One region of the Nonomuraea rubra genome, then DNA from elsewhere that is predicted to be linked to it. Evidence: riboswitches for the same ligand, from Rfam matches in the RefSeq annotation. Region 1 holds a riboswitch; the other holds the start of a gene.
What was found. A riboswitch is a leader RNA that binds a small molecule or an ion and turns the genes downstream of it on or off. The one in region 1 is predicted to bind S-adenosylmethionine.
Positions count from the first base shown of each region.

Region 1 (7,891 bases):
AGCGCGCCGAGCGCTGGGGGCCTCGGACGCTCGACATCGACCTGATCGTGGTGGGCGAGACCGTCTGCGACGACCCCGACCTGACGCTGCCGCATCCTCGGGCGCACGAGCGCGCGTTCGTGCTCGTGCCCTGGTCGAAGGCTGACCCGGAGGGGGAGGTGCCCGGTCGCGGCCGGGTGGCGGAGCTGCTCGGCGGGCTCGGCGAGCAGGGTGTCCGCCTGCGTGAGGATCTGAGACTGCAGAGGCCCGATTGAAGCCCACCCGTCCCGCCGTCCTGGTCGGCATCCTCGTCGTCGTCGCCCTGATCACCTGGGCGGTGGTCAGCCGCAACTACTCGGGGCTGCCGCTCATGCCCTGGACCGCGATCCCCACGCTGTTGCTGCTGGCCCTCGGCGAGGCCTACAGCGGCTGGGCGACCAAGGCCAGGATCGCCAGGAAGCCGGGCATGAAGCCGGTGGAGCCGCTGGCCGTGGCCCGGCTGGCGGCGCTGGCGAAGGCCTCGGCGTACGCGGGGGCGGTGTTCGGCGGGGTGTTCGCCGGGTTCGCCCTGCACACCGTGCAACTGCTCGACCGGGAGACGCCGCGCGGGGAGTTCTTCGTCGCGACGGGCTCGTTCGTCTCGTGCGTGGTGCTGGTCTGCGCGGCGCTCTACCTGGAGCACGCCTGCCGCATCCCGAAGGAGCCGGAGGAACGTCCGCGCGACTAGTGCTCGTCGGGCAGCTCCTCGATGGCGCGCAGACCGTCGGTGACCAGGCGGTCGTACCACATCTCGCGCTGCAGCAGGCGTAGCGCGCGGCGCAGGACGTCGCTGGGCCGCTCACCTTCCCGCAGCGCGGTGCGAATGATCCGCTCGTCTTCGGCGTTGGCCCGGAAGGCGATGTCAGCCATGGTCAGAGCTTATGGACCCGCTGACATCCTTGTCCTGCGTTTGCCTGACGGGAGCACGCCTGCGCCCGAAGAGGTAGATGACCGGAGCGGTGCAGATGAGCGGCCCGACGATGGCGATCGGCCGCTCCAGCCACCACACCGAGTCCGGCGGGATCCGGTCTCCCAGCGTGCCGAACAGCCACCACGACAGCCCCAGGGAGATCGCCATCCCGGTCGTGTGGAACAGGAACAGCGGCAGCGAGTACCGGTTGATGAAGTCGTTCAGCCGCCGCCAGCGCGGCCGTTCCAGCACCCGTTCCATGGCCGGCCTGAGCACCTCGACCAGTCCGATCTGGAACAGCAGCAGCGCCACGATCACGAACGTCGGCGGCGCCATGTTGGAGAACTTGTCACCGGGCACCCCCACCATCGAGCCCGGGTAGATGCCCGAGTAGACCAGCCCGAACAGGGCGAACAGCCCGGTCCACAGCAGCGCGATGTCGTAGCGCCTGGGCAGCGCCACGATCCGGTCGTAGAAGAACCCCGCCTGGTGCGCCAGCCCCCACACGATGATCATGTTGAGCCAGGCGGCCCACTCGATGCCGTACCGGAAGCGCAGCACGTCCACCACCAGGGCCGCGCCGCCGAGCCAGATGAGGGTCAGCACGTCGTACCGCTGGTGCAGCCAGAGCGCGAGGGGCAGCAGCGCGATGAGCACGAGGTAGACGCCGAGGAACCACAGCGGGCTGAGCACCAGCAGCACCACCCGCCACATCCAGTCGACATGGAACGTGTACGTCACCACCGCCCCGATGACGATCCACACTCCGGACAGGAACAGCGCCGGTAAGGCCAGCGCGCGGATGCGCCGCCAGACGAACGCGCCGATCCCGGTGCCGCGGGCCCTGGCCCGGTGCCAGGACAGCAGGTGCACGTGGCCGCCGACGTAGAAGAACAGCGGCAGCACCTGCAGCAGCCAGGTGAGGATCCACAGCCCGCTGGTGAAGCCGAGCGGGCTGGTGGGTTCGGGTCCGTACGGTTTCCAGTCGAGGATCGTGAAGGCCCAGTGCCACACCACCACGACGATCAGGCTGAGCGCCCGCAGCCAGTCGACGTACTTGTCGCGTTCCTGAGCCGTCACTTGTCGATGTCACCCACCACGAAGAACATGGAGCCGAGGATCGCCACCATGTCCGCCACGAGATGCCCGGGAAGCATCTCGCGCAGCACCTGGATGTTGCTATAGGAGGCCGAGCGCAGCTTGAGCCGCCACGGCGTCTTGTCGCCCTTGGAGACCAGGTAGTAGCCGTTGATGCCGAGCGGGTTCTCCGTCCACGCGTACGTGTGCCCCTCGGGCACCTTGAGCACCTTCGGCAGCCGCTGGTTGATCGGCCCGGGCGGCAGCGAGCGCAGCCGGTCGACGCACGCGTCGGCCAGGTCGAGGGAGACCTTGAGCTGTTCGAGCAGCACCGTGAAGCGGGCGTGGCAGTCGCCGGCGCCGCGGGTGACGACCTTGACGGGCAGCTCGGGATAGGCCAGGTACGGATCGTCGCGCCGCAGGTCGAGGTCCACGCCGGAGGCGCGGGCGATGGGGCCGCTGACGCCGTACTGCATGATCTGCTCGCGCGTCAGCACCCCCACGCCCTTGGTGCGGGCGATGAAGATCTCGTTGTGCAGGATGAGGTTCTCGATGTCGGGGACCCGGCGGCGGGTCTCGGCGACGGTGGCGGAGACGCGGTCGAGCCAGCCGTACGGCAGGTCCTCCTTGAGCCCGCCGACCCGGTTGAACATGTAGTGCATGCGCCCGCCGGAGATCTCCTCCATCACGGCCTGGATGCGCTCGCGCTCGTTGAAGGAGTAGAACAGCGGCGTCATCGCGCCCAGTTCGAGGGGGTAGGAGCCGAGGAACATCAGGTGGTTGAGCGCCCGGTTGAGCTCGGCCAGCAGCGTACGCGCCCACACGGCCCGCACCGGCGGCTCCATGCCCAGCATGCGCTCGGCGGCGAGCACCACGCCCAGCTCGTTGGCGAAGCCCGACAGCCAGTCGTGCCGGTTGGCCAGCATGATGATCTGACGGTAGTCGCGCACCTCGAACAGCTTCTCCGCGCCCCGGTGCATGTAGCCGATGATCGGCTCGGCGGTGGCGATGCGCTCGCCGTCGAGCGTCAGCCGGAGCCTGAGGACGCCGTGGGTGGACGGGTGCTGGGGGCCGATGTTGAGGATCATGTCCTCGGTGGCCAGCTCTTTCGCGCCCGCGCCGATTCCGACCACTCGTTCCGTCATACGGGCCATGCTGCCACCGACCACGGTGGTGATCCAGCGCGGGGGCAGGTCAAGAGATGGTATGGAAACGCATCGTGAAGCCGGACATGGGGAGGAATACCGGGAACGGGGGGAGAAAACACCATGAAGAGAGTTCTCTTTGATGTCGCGGCACTGATCGCGCGCGTCGCGACCGGCGTGATCTTCGTGGCACACGGCTGGCAGAAGTGGCAGAGCGGGCTGGGTGCCACGACACAGGGCTTCAGGGAGATGGGGATCCCGACGCCCGAGCTGGCCGCCGGTTACGCGACCGTCGTCGAGACCGTTGGCGGCATCTTCCTGATCCTGGGCCTGCTGGTACGCCCGGTGGCGCTGCTGTTGCTGATCAACATGCTCGGCGCGATCATGTTCGTGCACGGTACCAAGGGCGTGATGGTCGGCGAGGGCGGCTGGGAGCTGACAGGAGCCCTCGGCGCGCTCAGCCTGCTGTTCCTGGCGCTGGGGGGTGGCCGGATCAGCCTGGACGCCATCTTCGGCGCGATCTTCCGCAGGCGTGCCGAGCGGCGTACGGCCGAGGAGGAGCTGACGGCCTACGGGCCGGGCAGGACGACCGCCGCGGGCACGACGGCAGGCGGAGTGGCCGGCACGACGACCACCGGCGGCCCCACCACGACCACCGGCGGCCCCACGACGCCCGCTCCCGCGCCCGGCGAGCAGCCCGAGGTGCCCCGGCAGCCGGACGCGCCCAGCACGGCACCCAGCTCTGGGAGGCTCAACGACGACGACATGCGGGAGATCGACGCCCTCGTCTCCGACGAGCCACCGCAGCACCGCAAGCCGCCGAACGGCTGACCGGCCCAGCCGGACCTAGAGGCGGGAGACCAGGTCACGCACGGCCTCGATCAGCCGGTCCACGTGCTCCTGCGTGGTGCCGATCCCGATCGAGGCCCTCACCGCCGACGCGGTGTCGTCGTCACAACCACCATCGGCGGAGTCCAGCAGATGCCGCACGAACGGGTGCGCGCAGAACTTCCCGTCGCGCACCCCGATGCCGTACTCGCCGGACAGCGCCTCGGCCACCTCGCGGGCCGAGTACCCGGCCACGGTGAACGACACGATGCCGACCCGCGGGTGGTCGTCCCCCCACAGCGACAGCTCCCGTACACCCGCGATCGAGCCCAGCCCCGCTCGCAACCGCGCGATCAGCCGCTCCTCCTCGCGGACCAGCTCGGTCCACCCGGTGGCGGTCAGCGCGTCGCACGCGGCCGCCAGGGCGATGGCGCCCAGCACGTTCGGGGTGCCCGCCTCGTGCCGCGGCTCCGGGTCGTCGTGCCACTCGACGTCCTCCCCGACCGAGCGCACCGCGCCCCCGCCCTTGAGGTACGGAGTCCCCTCCGCCAGCCAGTCCCGCCGCCCGACCAGCACCCCGGCGCCGAACGGCGCGTACAGCTTGTGCCCGGAGAAGGCCACGTAGTCCAGGTCGAGCGCCGTCAGGTTGAGCTTGCGATGCGGTACGAGCTGCGCCGCGTCCACCAGGATGCGGGCCCCGTGCCGGTGCGCGATGTGGGCCAGGGCGGCGATCGGCCACAGCTCGCCGGTCACGTTGGAGGCGGCGGTGACCACGAGCAGCTTCGGCCCGTCGATCCCGGCCAGCGCCTCGTCCGCGGCGCGCACGGCCTCGCCGGGGAAGGCGGGCGGCGCCAGCCGTACGGCCTGGGGCCAGGGCAGCAGGGAGGCGTGGTGCTCGGTGTCGAAGACCACGGCGGTGGTGCCTGCCGGCAGGCAGCCGGCCAGCAGGTTCGTGGCATCGGTGGTGTTGCGGGTGAAGATCACGGCATCGTCCGGCCGGGCGCCGACGAACGCCCTGACCGTGTGGCGGGCCTGCTCGTACCTGGCGGTGGTGAGCTGCGAGGCGTAACCGGCGCCGCGGTGGACGCTGGAGTAGGCCGGGAGCGCGGCGGCGACGGCGGCGCTGACCGGCTCCAGACAGGGCGCGCTGGCGGCGTAGTCCAGGTTGGCGTACCCGACGAGCCGGCCGCCCTTGACGGGCACTTCCAGATCGGCGCCGATCACGGCGGGGATCGGCCGGCCGGCCGAGGTGGCCGGAGCGGTCCCGGCGGCGGCGTCACGGGCGGAGCTGAAGATCGTGAGCGTGGACACGGCAAACCTCCTGCGGGGTCATCGGACCCCTGGGAGCAGCCACGGAGCCCGCGCTTGCCCGCCACACCTCGTGGCGGACCAGGTCTTCACCCGGGGCACCCCGCCGCGGACGCGAGGGTTGCCGGCCAGCTAGCCGGGGCTTGTCGCTGGCACTCATGACCTACGTCGTGAACTATAACCGACAGCCGGGCAGGAAACGCAAGACCGCGAACTAATGCCACCTGTGACTCGTTGCTACCGGGAAACCCCCGAAATGTCCCCCCTGAGTCATGGAGGTGAGCAGATGTTGGACTGGGTGACCGACCCGAACATCTGGATCGGCTTCTTCACCCTTGTCGCCCTGGAGATCGTGCTCGGGATCGACAACATCATCTTCATCTCCATCCTGGCCGGCAAGCTGCCCCCTGAACAGCGGGACCGGGCCAGGGTGCTCGGTCTGGCCGCGGCCCTCATCAGCCGGCTGCTCCTGCTGCTCGGCCTGTCGTGGGTGGTCCAGCTCACCGAGCCGCTGTTCTCCGTACTCGGCCACGAGATCTCGGGGCGGGACCTGATCCTGCTGCTCGGCGGCCTGTTCCTGCTGGGCAAGAGCGTCACGGAGATCCACCACAGCATGGAGGGACCCTCCGGCAAGGACGGCAAGCAGGCCGCCGCGGCCTCGTTCGCCTCGGTGATCGTGCAGATCATGGTGCTGGACATCGTGTTCTCGCTGGACTCCGTCATCACCGCGGTCGGCATGGTGGACGAGATCGGCGTGATGATCGCGGCCGTCGTGGTGTCGGTGGCGGTGATGTTGTTCGCCTCCGGGCCGATCAGCAGGTTCGTGGACCAGCACCCGACGATCAAGATGCTGGCGCTGGCCTTCCTGGTGCTGATCGGCGTGGTGCTCGTCGCCGAGGGGCTCGACCAGCACATCCCGAAGGGGTACATCTACTTCGCGATGGCGTTCTCGGTCATCGTGGAGCTGCTCAACATCCGGATGCGCGGCAGGCACACCAAGCAGGTGGAAGGCGATCCTAAGATGCAGTAGTGGGCTTTGATCCTTGGAATCCGGATTTCGTGGCTTACCCGTACAGGGTTTACGACGAGTTGAGGCGCGAGGCGCCCGTCAGCTACTTCGAGCCGACGGGCCAGTGGCTCATCGCCCGGCACGCCGACGTGAACGCGCTGCTCAGGGACCGCCGGCTGGGCCGCTCGTACCTGCACGTGGCCACCCACGAGGAGTTCGGCAGGCCGCCGGAGCCGGAGTTCCAGGAGCCGTTCTGGCGCGTGATCAGGGCGGGCATGCTCGACGTGGAGCCGCCGGTGCACACCAGGCTGCGCCGGCTGGTCTCCAGGGCGTTCACGCCCCGCATGGTCGAGTCGCTGCGCCCCCGCGTCCGGGCAATCGCCGGGAGCCTGGTGGACGCTTTCGTGGAAAAGGGCGGCGGTGACCTGATCGCCGAGGTCGCCGAGCCGCTTCCGGTCACCGTGATCGCGGAGATGCTCGGCATCCCGGACCAGGACCGCCACCTGCTGCGCCCCTGGTCCGCCGACATCTGCGGCATGTACGAGCTCAACCCGTCCCCCGAGGCCCAGCACACCGCGGTCCGCGCGGCCTCGGAGTTCTCCGGCTACCTCAAGACCCTGGCCGCCCAGCGCCGGCGCAGCCCCGGCGACGACCTCGTCAGCGCGCTCGCCCAGATCGACGAGCTGACCGAGGACGAGCTGGTCGGCACCTGCGTCCTGCTGCTCAACGCCGGTCACGAGGCCACGGTGAACGTGACGGGTAACGGCTGGTGGTCCCTGTTCCGGAACCCCGGCGAGCTGGACAGGCTGCGCGCCGACCGCTCCCTGCTGCCCACGGCGGTGGAGGAGCTGATGCGCTGGGACACGCCGCTGCAGATGTTCGAGCGCTGGGTGCTGGAGGACATCGAGGTGCACGGCGTGCGGATCCCGCGCGGCTCGGAGGTGGCGCTGCTGTTCGGCTCGGCGAACAGGGACCCGGCCGTGTTCGCCGACCCGGACCGGCTCGACGTGGGCCGGGCCGACAACCCGCACATCTCCTTCGGCGCCGGGATCCACTTCTGCCTCGGCGCGCCGCTGGCCAGGATCGAGCTGATGGAGTCGTTCGGCGCGCTGCTCGACCGGGCGGCCACGCTGGAGCTGCGGCACGAGCCCTCCTGGAAGCCGGGCTACGTCATCCGCGGCCTGCACGCGCTGGAGCTCACCGCCACCGCCTGAGACCGGTTCGCGCCGGAGCCGAGAGGAGCGGCCGACTTCGACCGGCCGAGCCAGCCGGACATCGCCGCAGACCGTTTCACTTCGACTGGCTGAGCCAGCCGAACCCGCCGAGCCCGGACGCGTCGATCAGCTCGCCCTCCTCCGAGGCCCGCGCCAGGGCCCGGAGGTAGCCGCGCGGATCGCTGCGGGCCAGCTCCAGCGGCGGCCGCTCGCCGGTGAGCCCCAGCTCCCGCAGCGCCTCCCGCTGTGTGGACAAGGTTGTGGATATCGCACCGGCCCGCCGCCCGGCCTCCGCGCACGCGTCGAGCGCGACGTGCGCGGTGATGTCGCAGGTCCCGTCGGGTACGGGCGTGACGACCGCCCCGTCGCGATACCCGGTCAG
Region 1 covers NZ_JACHMI010000001.1:12,754,432-12,762,322, forward strand. Annotated here, with positions in the region: gene folK (2-amino-4-hydroxy-6-hydroxymethyldihydropteridine diphosphokinase) at 1-254, shown strand, start outside; gene HD593_RS59305 (DUF3180 domain-containing protein) at 251-706, shown strand; gene HD593_RS59310 (hypothetical protein) at 703-888, opposite strand; gene HD593_RS59315 (acyltransferase family protein) at 881-2,008, opposite strand; gene HD593_RS59320 (NADH-quinone oxidoreductase subunit D) at 2,005-3,150, opposite strand; gene HD593_RS59325 (DoxX family protein) at 3,274-3,981, shown strand; gene HD593_RS59330 (aminotransferase class V-fold PLP-dependent enzyme) at 3,997-5,289, opposite strand; SAM riboswitch class IV at 5,335-5,450, opposite strand; gene HD593_RS59335 (TerC family protein) at 5,573-6,316, shown strand; gene HD593_RS59340 (cytochrome P450) at 6,346-7,509, shown strand; gene HD593_RS59345 (SAM-dependent methyltransferase) at 7,586-7,891, opposite strand, start outside.

Region 2 (7,891 bases), about 12 Mb from region 1:
CAGCGGCGCCCGGGGCAGCCGCAGCGCGAGCTGCGCCCCCGCGAACCTGCCCGCCGCCATGCCCGCGATGAACGCCGTCAGCCCGGTCGCCGCCGCGACCGTGGACAGCCCGGTGCTGAGAGCGAGCAGCTCCGCCGCCCACAGGTTGAACGTGAACTCCAGCGCCACGCAGCAGAACAACACCAGCCCCGCCAACTGGAACCGCCACCCGACCCGAGCCGCGGCACCGGTGGCTTCTTCAGTCAGGCCACTCGGGCCCGCGCCGGTCGCAGCGTCGTGCGGGCCGGTCGCGGAGTCGGGCGGGGCGGTGGGGCGGGGGCCGGGCCAGACCCGGCCCATGGCCAGTGCGAGCAGTACGGTCATGACCGGCGTGGCCAGCAGCGCGACCCGCCAGCCGACCGTGCTCTGCCCGATCAGGCTGAGCCCGAACGTCATCCCCATCCCCGCCACCACGGCCACCGCGTTCGCCTCGCTCAACGCGGCCGCCCCGGCAGCCCCGTGATGGTCGCTGAGCGCCGCCATGGCGGTGTAGAGCATCACCGACCCGAACCCACCGGCCACGCCGTACCCCAGCAGGGTGAGCGGCAGCGCGTCGGTGGCGAAGATCGTGAGCATGCCGGCGCTCATTCCCGCCATCCCGATCCAGCTCGTCGCGCGCCGCCCGTACGTACGGGTGAGCAGGGGGAGCAGCAGCCCGGCGGCGATCGTGCCCGCGGCCATGGAGGTGCCGTGCAGGCCCGCGACGGTGGCCGAGGTGCCCTGGTCGGCGCGCAGCAGCGGCACGGCGGCGCTGAGGCCGTACACGAAGGTGGCGAAGGTGCTGAGCTGGAGGTAGATGAGCCAGGTAGGGCGGTCTCTGATCAGACGGACGGGCGATAAGGCCGTGCTCACCCGGCAGCCTCCCGGTGATCGGACTGACCTTGCCCTCCCATGTTAGGTGAGGGCTTCGAGCTGGGCCGCGAGCCACTTCTGCGGTGGCAGGGCGGTGGCGGCGGCGTGCAGCTTGTCGCGGCGCATGCGGCGCTCGTCCTCCGGCATGACGAGCGCGCCGTGCAGCGCGGCGGCGGTGCCGCTGATGTCGTAGGGGTTGACCACGAGGGCGTGCGCGCCGAGCTCGGCGGCGGCGCCGGCCTCGCGGGAGAGCACCAGCGCGCACCGCGGCGACAGGATCGGGCCCTCCTTGGCGACCAGGTTCATGCCGTCGCGGATGGGGTTGACCAGCAGCACGTCGGCCATCCGGTACGCGGCCAGCGAACGCGGGTAGTCGTCGTTGACGTTGAGTATCAGCGGGTCCCAGTCCTCGGTGGCGTACTCGTCCTCGATCTGCTGGGCGCAGCGCTGCACGGACGCGGTGTACTCGCGGTATTCGGGCAGGTCGTGGCGGCTGGGGTAGGCGAAGGCGAGGTGCACGACCCGCCCGTGCCACTCGGGGTGCGCGGCGAGGAACTCACGGTAGGCGATCAGCCCGCGCACGATGTTCTTCGACAGCTCGGTGCGGTCGATGCGGACGATCAGCTTGCGGTCGCCGACCTGCTCCCGCAGCGCGGTCATGTGCGACTCGACATCGGGCTCGCAGGCCCGCTGCCATAGCGCGTCGCCGTCGACGCCGAGGCTGTGCACGCCGATGCGGGTGGTCCTGCCCTCGTACGTGACGCTGCGCCCCACCCGGTCGGCCTCCGCGCCCAGGAGCCGCTCGCAGCAGTCCATGAACGCCTGAGCCCACCTGTCGGTGAGGAACCCGGCGTGATCGGCCCCCAGGATGCCTTCCAGGACCTCGCCCGCCACGTCGTCCGGCAGCAGCGAGAAGTACTCGGGCGGCGCCCACGGGGTGTGGCTGAAGTGCGCGATGCGCAGGTCGGGCCGCTCGGCGCGGAGCATGGCGGGGGTGAGCGTCAGGTGGTAGTCCTGCACCATCACGCGGGCGCCGTGCCCGGCCTCCTCGGCCAGCGCCAGCGCGAACGCGCCGTTGTAGTCGCGGTACGACTCCCACTCGCGCTCGAACCTGGTGCCGAAGTTGGGCGAGTTGGGGATGTCGTAGAGCAGGTGGTTGACGAACCACAGGGTGGAGTTGGCCACGGCGTTGTAGGCGCGGTGGAAGGTGGCGGGCGGGATGTCCAGCATCCGCAGCGGGCCGGTGTCGTAGCCGGCGTGGTCGATGCGGCCTCCGGTGGCCAGCCGGACGGCGCTGCGGTCGCCGTCGGACAGCGCGGCGCAGACCCAGAGCACGCCGTCGTCCTTGGCCACGCCCGACAATCCCGAGACGAGGCCGCCGCCGCCGCGTCTCATCGTCAGCTCGCCGTCGTCGGAGACGGTGAAGGAGACAGGCCCTCTGTTCGAGGCCAGCAGGACGCTGTTCATCTCGGCTCCCTTCGATCATAGGATCCCAGCTATGGCGCTTGATGAGCTAACCGAGGAACTCGCCCGCTCCGCTGCTGCGGGAGATCATCGCGCACTTGGCGAGCTCCTCGCGCGGATTGAGCCGGATGTGATGCGACACTGCGCCCGGATCCTCCCCTATCACCAGGACGCGGAGGAGGCCTCGCAGGATACGTTGCTGGCGGTGGCGCGCAACATCGGGCGCTTCGAGGGTCGGGCGAGGTTCAGCACGTGGCTGCACATCGTGACGGCCAACTGCGCGCGCACCACGTACCGGTCGCTGAAGCGCAGGGCGGCCGAGCAGACCTCCGACGAGCTGCCCATGCAGAAGCCCGACGCGCGGCGGGTCAGCGTGATCGCGGGGTCGCGGCTCGACCTGCTCGACGCGATGGAGGCGCTGGAGGCCGACAAGCCCGACCTGGCGCAGGCACTGGTGCTGCGCGACATCGTCCAGCTCGACTACAACGAGGTGGCCGAGCAGCTCAACATCCCGCTGGGCACGGCGAAATCCCGGATTCATCAGGCCCGCAAATACGTGCAGGGCGTGCTCGGTGAGGACTATCGCTGAGACTGCTTGTCTCGCATGTTGAGACGAGTGGTCATTTCGGGCACTTAAGCGGGTAGAGTCCATTTCAACAACTTCATATTGCTCATCCAGAGGGGTGGAGGGACCGGCCCTGCGAAGCCCCGGCAACCCTCCCGGCTTTCGACTCGCGACCTGGCGAGGCCGACCGGGACAAGGTGCCAATTCCGGTTCGCGGTCAAGGTGGCCGTGGGCGAAGATGAGGGAAGGCCTCGCTTCATGTCGCTCGACTTTGGTCCTGCCGTCGCTCTGTCCTGCCGCGAGTGCGGCGCCCGTTACCCGCTGGGCCCGAGCTTCGCGTGCCAGGAGTGTTTCGGGCCGCTGGAGGCGGCCTACGACTTCGGTGACGTGTCCCGCGCGGAGATCGAATCGGGTCCCGCGAACATCTGGCGTTACCGCTCGCTGCTGCCCGTTCCCGCGGACGTGGCCAGTAAGCCCAATATGAACCCCGGTTGGACGAAATTGGTCAAGGCCGGAAACCTGGGGCGCGCGCTCGGCATCAAGTCCCTTTACGTGAAGGATGACTCGGGCAACCCCACCCACTCCTTCAAGGACCGGGTCGTGGCCATGGCCGTCGAGGCGGCCCGCAACTTCGGTTTCCACACCCTTTCCTGCTCCTCCACGGGCAACCTGGCCGGCGCCGTCACCGCGGCCGCCGCGCGGGCCGGGCTCGACGCGTGCGTGTTCATCCCGGCCAACCTGGAGAAGGCCAAGATCGCCATGGCCCGCGTGTTCGGCGGGCGGCTGATCGGCATCGACGGCACGTACGACGAGGTCAACCGGTTCTGCTCGGAGCTGATCGGCGACCCCATGGGCGACAAGTGGGGCTTCGTCAACGTGAACCTGCGGCCCTACTACGCCGAGGGCTCCAAGACGCTCGCGTACGAGATCGCCGAGCAGCTCGGCTGGCGGCTGCCCGAGCAGATCATCATCCCCATCGCCTCCGGCTCCCAGCTCACGAAGATCGACAAGGGCTTCAAGGAGCTGGTGAGGCTGGGCCTGGTGGAGGACACCCCGTACAAGGTCTTCGGGGCCCAGGCCCTCGGGTGCTCGCCCGTGTCCACGGCCTACAAGGCGGGGCACGACGTCGTGCAGCCGGTCAAGCCCGACACCATCGCCAAGTCGCTGGCCATCGGCAACCCCGCCGACGGGCCGTACGTGCTGGACATCGCCCGGCGTACCGGAGGCGGCGTCGAGGACGTCACGGACGCCGAGATCGTGGCCGCGATGAAGCTGCTGGCCTCGACGGAAGGCATTTTCGCCGAGACCGCCGGCGGGGTCACCGTCGGCGTGCTGAAGAAGCTCACCGAGAGCGGGGTGCTCGACCCCGAGGCGGAGACCGTGGTGCTCAACACCGGCGACGGGCTCAAGACGCTCGACGTGCTCACCGGTGAGGCCGTCGAGCCCACCGCCGTGATCAAGCCCTCTCTCGACGCGTTCCGCGCGACTGTCTGACAACCAGGAAAGGCGATTAGAACCATGAGCGTTTCTGTGCGGATTCCCACCATTCTGCGCACGTACACCGGGGGGAACGCGGAGGTCAGTGGCGAAGGCGCGACTCTTCGTGACGTGCTCGCCAAGCTCGACTCCGACTACCCGGGGATCGGCGCGAGAATTCTGGATGAATCGGGCAAGATTCGTCGTTTCGTCAACGTTTACGTTGGGGAAGAGGACGTCCGTTTCGCCGAAGGCCTCGACACGCCGGCCCCTGAGGGCACTCAGATCTCCATCATCCCGGCGGTCGCCGGCGGCTGAGCCCCGGAGACCTACCCACTTGAAGGCGCCCCTAGTGGGCGCCTTCTCCTTTTCCCTGGCAATTCAACGTTGAACCACCTGTACTGCGAAGAAATAGGCAGTTTGCGGATTGACTCTGTTGCCAAACCCCGTGCCACAGGTATGGTCGAGGGCGATCGTCTGGCTGCTTTTCCGTTAAGTCATACGATTACAGGTCCCGCGGAGGAATGGGCGAGATCTGGGAGACCAGTAAGAGGAGTCGGAAGTGGCGCAGGGCACCGTCAAGTGGTTCAACGCGGACAAGGGCTACGGCTTCATCGCGGTAGACGGTGGTAAGGATGTATTCGTCCATTACTCAGCGATCATGATGGACGGGTACCGCTCTCTCGAACAGGGGCAGCGTGTCGAGTTCGAGATCACGCAGGGCCAGAAGGGGCCGCAGGCGGAGTCCGTCCGCACGGTCTGAACGTCCAAGCTGGTATGCACCGGGCGGGATCGCGCGGCAACGCAGTCCGCGCGAGCCGTCACCTCTCTTTCGCCGACTCGCGTACGGCGAGCCGCTCCGCGCGGCTCGCCGTACCGACTGATTGACCTGGGCGGGAATGCCGGGCGGGGTGGCGTTCGCTTGCACTCGGCAGGGTAGAGTGCTAAACAGTTCGTTGGCACTCTGTGCAGCAGAGTGCCAACACCGGATCGAGACGATGGGGTCTGCCGAACGGAGATGCTGACCCATGCCGTCGCGGGCGTCGGCTCGGTCCACGACAAGCCACCCTGCATGTGGGAGGTCTAGCCTTATGGCAGCCAAGATGATCGCGTTTGACGAGGACGCCCGGCGCGGTCTCGAGCGCGGTATGAACCAGCTCGCCGACGCCGTCAAGGTGACCCTCGGCCCCAAGGGCCGCAACGTCGTGCTGGAGAAGAAGTGGGGCGCTCCCACGATCACCAACGACGGTGTGTCCATCGCCAAGGAGATCGAGCTCGAGGACCCGTGGGAGAAGATCGGCGCCGAGCTGGTCAAGGAAGTCGCCAAGAAGACGGACGACGTCGCGGGCGACGGCACCACGACCGCCACCGTGCTCGCCCAGGCGCTGGTGCGTGAGGGCCTGCGCAACGTCGCCGCCGGCGCCAACCCGATGGCCCTGAAGAAGGGCATCGAGGCGGCCGTCGAGCGCGTCAGCGAGGAGCTCTCCAAGCTGGCCAAGGACGTGGAGACCAAGGAGCAGATCGCTTCCACGGCCTCCATCTCCGCCGCCGACGCCGAGATCGGCTCGCTTATCGCCGAGGCGATGGACAAGGTCGGCAAGGAAGGCGTCATCACCGTCGAGGAGAGCAACACCTTCGGCCTGGAGCTCGAGCTCACCGAGGGCATGCGCTTCGACAAGGGCATGACGTCGATGTACTTCGTCACCGACTCGGACCGCATGGAGGCCGTGCTCGAGGACCCGTACATCCTGATCGTCAACAGCAAGGTCTCCGCCAACAAGGACCTGCTGCCGCTGCTCGACAAGGTCGTCCAGTCGGGCAAGCCGCTGCTGATCATCGCCGAGGACGTCGAGGGCGAGGCCCTGGCGACCCTGGTCGTGAACAAGATCCGCGGCCTGTTCCGCTCCGTCGCCGTCAAGGCGCCGGGCTTCGGTGACCGCCGCAAGGCGATGCTGAACGACATCGCGATCCTGACCGGTGGTCAGGTCATCGCCGAGGAGGTCGGCCTCAAGCTGGAGACCGCCACCCTCGACCTGCTGGGCCGCGCCCGCAAGGTGGTCGTGACCAAGGACGAGACCACGATCGTCGACGGTGCCGGTGACGCCGAGCAGATCTCCGGCCGGGTCAACGAGATCCGCGCCGAGATCGAGCGGACCGACTCCGACTACGACCGTGAGAAGCTCCAGGAGCGCCTGGCCAAGCTCGCCGGTGGCGTGGCGGTCATCAAGGCCGGTGCCGCGACCGAGGTCGAGCTGAAGGAGCGCAAGCACCGCATCGAGGACGCCGTGCGTAACGCCAAGGCGGCCGTCGAGGAGGGCATCGTGCCCGGCGGTGGCGTGGCGCTGCTGCAGGCGGGCGCGAAGGCGTTCGACAAGCTGGAGCTGAACGGCGACGAGGCCACCGGTGCCGCCATCGTGAAGAAGGCGCTGGAGGAGCCGCTCAAGCAGATCGCGGTCAACGCCGGTCTCGAGGGCGGCGTCGTGGTCGAGAAGGTGCGCAACCTCACCCCGGGTGAGGGCCTGAACGCGGCCTCCGGCGAGTACGTCAACATGTTCGAGTCGGGCATCATCGACCCGGCCAAGGTGACGCGCTCGGCGCTGCAGAACGCCGCCTCCATCGCGGCGCTGTTCCTGACGACCGAGGCCGTCATCGCCGAGAAGCCCGAGAAGACCCCCGCCGCCCCGGCCATGCCGGGCGGCGGCGACATGGACTTCTAGGTCTTTTCTCGCCGCGCGGACGAAGAGCGGCCCGGGTTTTTCCGGGCCGCTCTTGTTTTGTTTATCTGCTATTACGTTTCACAATTGATCGGTTACTTGGAGTGAGGGAAGGTGGTGGCGCTCACACCTCGACCGAAGGAGCAGATTGTGCTTTCCCGCCTATTCGGCATCGCCGCCCTGACGCTGGCCGCCGCGACCACCCTGGCCGTTCCCGCGCACGCCGACGACGACCTGACCGTGGTGACCGTTCCCGCCTACGACGCGGAGGACGCGGCCGACGAGGCCGCGGCGTACGCGGAGGACGACACCGACCTCGAATCCAAGCAGGCCGGCGACACCGGGGCCCGGGTGCACCTCGACGGCGAGTCGATGCCCGACATCCTGCTCCCGCGCGAGCTGCACATGCCGATCTGCGCGCCCGGGCCGGGGCTCGGCATCCCGCTGGTCGACCAGATCCTGCCGGGGCTCGTGGGCTGCCCGGCGGCCGCTCTGGGCCGCTGAGCCCCGGGCGCCTGACGCCGAGCCAGGCGCCCGGTGACGGGCTGCTCAGACGCCGTAGTAGCCGATGACGCTACCTCGGGCCAGGGTGTTGGCGGTGATGTTGAAGCCCACCACGGCCGGGCTGGCGTCGCTGTCGACCCCCAGCTTGTCGACGCCCAGCGCGTGCACCGTGAACACGTAGCGGTGCGGGTCGCCGGGGGGCGGGGCCGCGCCGCCGTAGGCCTTGGTGCCGTAGTCGTTGCGGGCGTGGACGGCGCCGTCGGGCAGGCCCTTGAAG
Region 2 covers NZ_JACHMI010000001.1:387,042-394,932, forward strand. Annotated here, with positions in the region: gene HD593_RS01805 (MFS transporter) at 1-891, opposite strand, end outside; gene HD593_RS01810 (alpha,alpha-trehalose-phosphate synthase (UDP-forming)) at 934-2,358, opposite strand; gene HD593_RS01815 (RNA polymerase sigma factor) at 2,390-2,944, shown strand; SAM riboswitch class I at 3,024-3,165, shown strand; gene thrC (threonine synthase) at 3,179-4,414, shown strand; gene HD593_RS01825 (MoaD/ThiS family protein) at 4,439-4,714, shown strand; gene HD593_RS01830 (cold-shock protein) at 4,959-5,159, shown strand; gene groL (chaperonin GroEL) at 5,488-7,113, shown strand; gene HD593_RS01840 (hypothetical protein) at 7,261-7,614, shown strand; gene HD593_RS01845 (YbhB/YbcL family Raf kinase inhibitor-like protein) at 7,660-7,891, opposite strand, start outside.
Region 2: another riboswitch for S-adenosylmethionine. It lies ahead of thrC (threonine synthase); the one in region 1 lies ahead of HD593_RS59330 (aminotransferase class V-fold PLP-dependent enzyme).